Regions from separate parts of the Sporosarcina sp. Y352 genome, predicted to be linked through region 2. Evidence: riboswitches for the same ligand, from Rfam matches in the RefSeq annotation. Region 2 holds a riboswitch; the other holds the start of a gene.
The links. A riboswitch is a leader RNA that binds a small molecule or an ion and turns the genes downstream of it on or off. The one in region 2 is predicted to bind S-adenosylmethionine.

Region 1 (2,398 bases), on a different contig from region 2:
TCTTCCATCATGTTCAAAGATCTTGCCAGGTTTGTCGGGTCGTTTGGCAACGTCACCGTCATGCCTTCTTTCACATCCTCAAGAGCTGTATGTTGGTCCGAATAAAGTGCAATTGGAGCAGTCGGAACGCCATATGCAGGTACGAGGTCCATGTCATGGGATTCATTGAAATTCACTAAATAGTTTCGATTTTGGAATAAGTTCGCATCGATATTTCCTTCATTTAGCGCATTGTTCGGCTGGATATAATCATTGAACTCGACAATCTCAACCTCGAAGCCGTCTTTTTCAAGTATAGGAATAATCCCTTCCTTCAATTGATCACTATAAGGACCCGCTGTTGCGCCGATCTTAATCTTCTTTTCATCATCCGCAGATGCAGACCCGCACCCCGCCAATACCAGTACACTAATTGCAATAAGCAATAAATTTCTAAACACTTTTTTCATCTTCTATTCCCCCTAAATTTCTAATTTATATACAAAAAAGGCCTCCAGCAATTCGCAATATTGTCTTTGAACAATATCGTGAAAGTCAAGAGGCCTCCGGTTGTCCGGTCAGCTTCACTTCTTATTTTCAGTTTTCAGTACTGGGAACCGTTTTTTCTCAGTTCGATCGATTTGAACGATTTGTCCTTCATGGATGGTAATGTGTACCTCTCCAAAATCCAAACCTTTCAGCGCCTGCGTAATCGCATCGATTTTAACTACATCATTCACTTTCAAAACCATTGCGCATCCTCCTTTTTTTCTGAGTGACGGTCACAACGTCTAGTCTGATGATCGACTACAAAAAAGCGGCCTCTTGTGAACTAAGAGGTCGCCGCAACACGTAGTTTGTAGGCAAAACCTCTCATCTGTCAGATGACGAACGACATCTGCTGGAATTGGCACCGTTTGAATGAATTCAATGGTTGCTGAGGCGTCAAAGGGCCAGTCCCTCTGCCTCTCTTTATAAGAGTTTTGTTTATGTAATTGATATTCATAATAATCCATCTATTCCGATGTGTCAACTATACTTTAAAACTATTTACTTTTTAAGTGACGCCTCTACCAATTTTTCATTCCAATTCTCGCGAATGAAGGGCGCTCTTCCCGACTCTTCTTTGAAGACTTTATATTTTTCTGGGTTCTTTTGATAATAGTCTTGATGATAGTCCTCGGCAGGATAAAAGATTGTGGCTTCAACGATTTCAGTAACAATTGGTTTTTCAAAGCGACCACTTTGGATTAACGCCTCTTTTGAGCGTTCCGCAACCTGTCGCTGTTCCTCATGATGGTAAATGATTGCCGTGCGGTAAGAAGTTCCACGACTGCCAAACTGACCATCTGCATCCGTCGGGTCAATTTGCTGCCAATAGATGTCTACTAGTTTTTCATAAGAAAAGACTGTCGGATCATATGTGATTTGCACCGCTTCCGTATGTCCCGTAACCCCCGCACGCACTTCCTCGTACGTCGGATTTTCAGTGACGCCTCCAATATAACCGGAAACTACTTTTTCAATACCGGGTTGCGTATCAAACGGCTGCACCATACACCAAAAACACCCACCCGCAAATGTTGCCAATTCAACTTTTTTCTGAGTCATCATAATCCCCCTCTTCGTTATAATAAACGCCCCTGCCATATAAAAACGACCCCTTCCTAAAAGAAGAGGTCGCCGCATGACAAATATCGCGTGCAAAACCTCTCATCTGTCAGATTCATAATAAATCTGTTGAAATTGGCACCGTTTGAACACTGTTCAATGGTTGCCGAGGCTTCACAGGGTCAATCCCTCCGCCTCTCTTTATAAGAGTTTTAGCTATGTAATTGATATTCATACTAGTCTATCCATTTAGATAAGTCAATGTCTGAAAATATAATTTTGTGATTTTTTACTATATTGAGTAAGATATACGATGTTTGAATGTTTAATATGGTTATGAGAAAAGAACTAGAAGTCTTCAGTTTTGGCAAAGCTTTTAATTAGGTGAGGAAGTGAGTGAAATAGGCACTCTTGGTACTTTCGGATTACAGAAAATTAGCCGATTTAAATTTGGTTGGGTTTCTTCGTTACTTCTTAACGGTTTTTCTGGATAGCTTTTTGTGTGACTTAGTGACTGTCAGTAAGTCGATTTAGTGGGTGGGAATTCGATGGGGATTGCTAGTGATGAATTATTGTTTTAATAATAATAATTTTATTCGTTAGGTGCTTGTTTAAAACGTTTTTTGGGCGTTTGGTTGGGCGGGTTCAACCGATATATGAGTGGTCGTCCGCGATATTCAAGCGGGCACACACATTATATCGGCGGTCCCCAGCGAGCATCGGGCGGTACTCACCCGATACATGAGCGGTACAGCACGAGCTTCAGGCCGTCAATCACATAGAGTTACTTTTAGCTACATGTTCAATA
Region 2 (2,398 bases):
CAGATTAACAAATGTATGGTCGATACCGAACTTTGGTAGGACTTGTGTTACAAATCGGAATGTACCGCCATAGACATCTTCAGTAACAACGATATGGTCACCTGAAGAAAGGAGCATGAAAGCGGAGGAGATGGCAGCCATCCCAGAAGCAAATGCTAATCCGCGTTTACCGCCTTCCAATGAGGCTATTGTCTTTTCTAATGCATCTCTCGTTGGATTACCAGAACGGCTGTAATCATAGGGACCAAATTCGTCAAAGCTTTCTTGATGAAATGTTGAAGATAAGTAAATAGGTACATTCACTGCACCCGTTTTCTGTTCGGAATCACCACGAGTCGATGCGTGTATAAGTGTCGTTTGTAATCGTTCATTATTGAGACTCATTGTTGAAGCACCTCGCTTTTTAATGTTGAAAACACTTGCTTTAAATCGGCAACCAAATCTTCTACCTCTTCCACTCCAACTGAGAAACGTAAAAGACTATCGTCAACGCCCCGTCGTATCCGTTCTTCACGTGGTATGTCCGCATGTGTCTGTGTTGCTGGGTAAGTAATAAAACTCTCTACGCCTCCGAGACTTTCGGCAAATGTAATTAGTTTTAAATTTGCTAAGAAAGGTCCAACCCATTCACTATTTTGTAAGCGGAAAGATAGCATACCGCCTTTCCCGGGATAGAGAACGTCCGCAACATGTGGTTCGCTCTTCAAGTAATTTACGATTATCTTTGCATTTGCATCATGTTGCTTCATTCGTAAGTGCAGTGTTTTTAGTCCTCTAATGATTAACCATGAATCAGAAGGTGACAGAACTGCGCCGATAGCATTATGACTGGTTGCCAATACTTCACAGAGCTCCGCTCCTTTTGAGACTACAAGGCCGGAAAGGACATCGTTATGTCCTCCGATGTATTTCGTTGCACTGTGTATAACAATGTCTGCGCCTAGCTCAATCGGTCTTTGGAAATAAGGCGTTAAAAATGTGTTGTCGACAATCAGTAATAAATTATGCTTTCGCGCGAGTTTCGCGTATTGACGTATATCAAACTCCTGCATAAGTGGATTTGTTGGTGTTTCGATAAATAGAGCTTTTGTCTTCGCAGTTATCAATTTCTCAGTTTCATGGACATCAGTAAAATCCGTATATGTTGTTCCGATTGAATAGACATCGGAATACTGCTTTAGTAGACGATAGGTACCCCCGTAAATATCTTCTGGAACAATCAATTCATCCCCGGGACGGAAAAGTGATAAAACAAGCTGAATCGCAGCCATCCCTGAACTACATGCAAAACCAGCGTCACCGCTCTCTAAATCTGCAATGCCTTCTTCCAAAATGGAACGGGTCGGATTTTTCGTCCGCGTGTAGTCATAGCCAGTTGACTGGCCTAAGCCTTCGTGTTTATAGGCAGTCGATAAATAGATTGGTGGGTTCACTGAACCAGTTTTCGGATCACTGTTATTACCTAGTTGTACTAGTATTGTTTCCAAACTTCGTCTTGTCATTGGATTCACTCTCTTCTTTTAAAATCAAAAAGAGGACCCTCTATAAGGAGAGGGTCCTCGAAATGTCGAAGTCAATCTCCTTATCTTCTAGGTAAATAGATACCTATTGGAATTAGCACCGTACCTATACAGGTTGGTTGCTGAGACGTCTTAGGGCCAATCCCTCTGTCTCTCGTGATAAGAATAAAATATGAAGTTGTTTGAATATACAATTTAGATAACTCTACCATGGCTTGAATAATAAAACAAGAACCAGATTCCTAATGTTTTTCCCGAAGCAGCTGCATTCGTTGATTGAACAAACTAGGATAAGATAGAAATCCGAGTAAGACACTGGTTACTGATGCGGTCGTTAATAAGAGGAAAATGATCAGCAATTGAAACTGAACAGCTTGAATTGGGTCGGCTCCCGCAATGATTTGACCACTCATCATACCAGGCAGTTGAACCAATCCCATCGTTTTCTGACTCTCGATTGTCGGAATCATACTGGCTTTGATTGAATTGATCAGTTGTCTATGAATGGCTTGTTTTGGCGTTCCCCCAAGTGACAGGATAAGTTCCGTTTCGTCGCGATGCGTTTCAACCTCTGCCGTAAATCGGTTAAGGAAAAGGATTGACAATACCATCGAATTACCGATAATCATGCCGCTGATTGAAATGATATATTGCGCAGTTGCGGGTACAATCTGGAAGCCTAGTAAAATACTTTGGGTCAGCACTTCAACGAAAATCAAGGTGACTGCAATTTTCCATGTAATTCCCTTGATGGCTGTCCCTTTTTTTCTGGCATTTTGTGTCGCAGCTACAATCATCAAAGTAACCATTAACACGATATACAAAATATTTTCTGAGTCGAAGACAAATTTAAGAATGTATCCGACTGCGAGAAGCTG

Region 1: another riboswitch for S-adenosylmethionine. It lies ahead of AC1TO6_RS15080 (YezD family protein); the one in region 2 lies ahead of AC1TO6_RS18750 (methionine biosynthesis PLP-dependent protein).

Annotation. Positions count from the first base shown of each region.
Region 1 is NZ_JBXCJE010000009.1:95,851-98,248, reverse strand. It holds gene AC1TO6_RS15085 (MetQ/NlpA family ABC transporter substrate-binding protein) at 1-449, opposite strand, end outside; gene AC1TO6_RS15080 (YezD family protein) at 564-731, opposite strand; SAM riboswitch class I at 850-960, opposite strand; gene msrA (peptide-methionine (S)-S-oxide reductase MsrA) at 1,030-1,590, opposite strand; SAM riboswitch class I at 1,690-1,800, opposite strand.
Region 2 is NZ_JBXCJE010000016.1:28,018-30,415, reverse strand. It holds gene metC (cystathionine beta-lyase) at 1-384, opposite strand, end outside; gene AC1TO6_RS18750 (methionine biosynthesis PLP-dependent protein) at 381-1,502, opposite strand; SAM riboswitch class I at 1,580-1,686, opposite strand; gene AC1TO6_RS18745 (ABC transporter permease) at 1,763-2,398, opposite strand, start outside.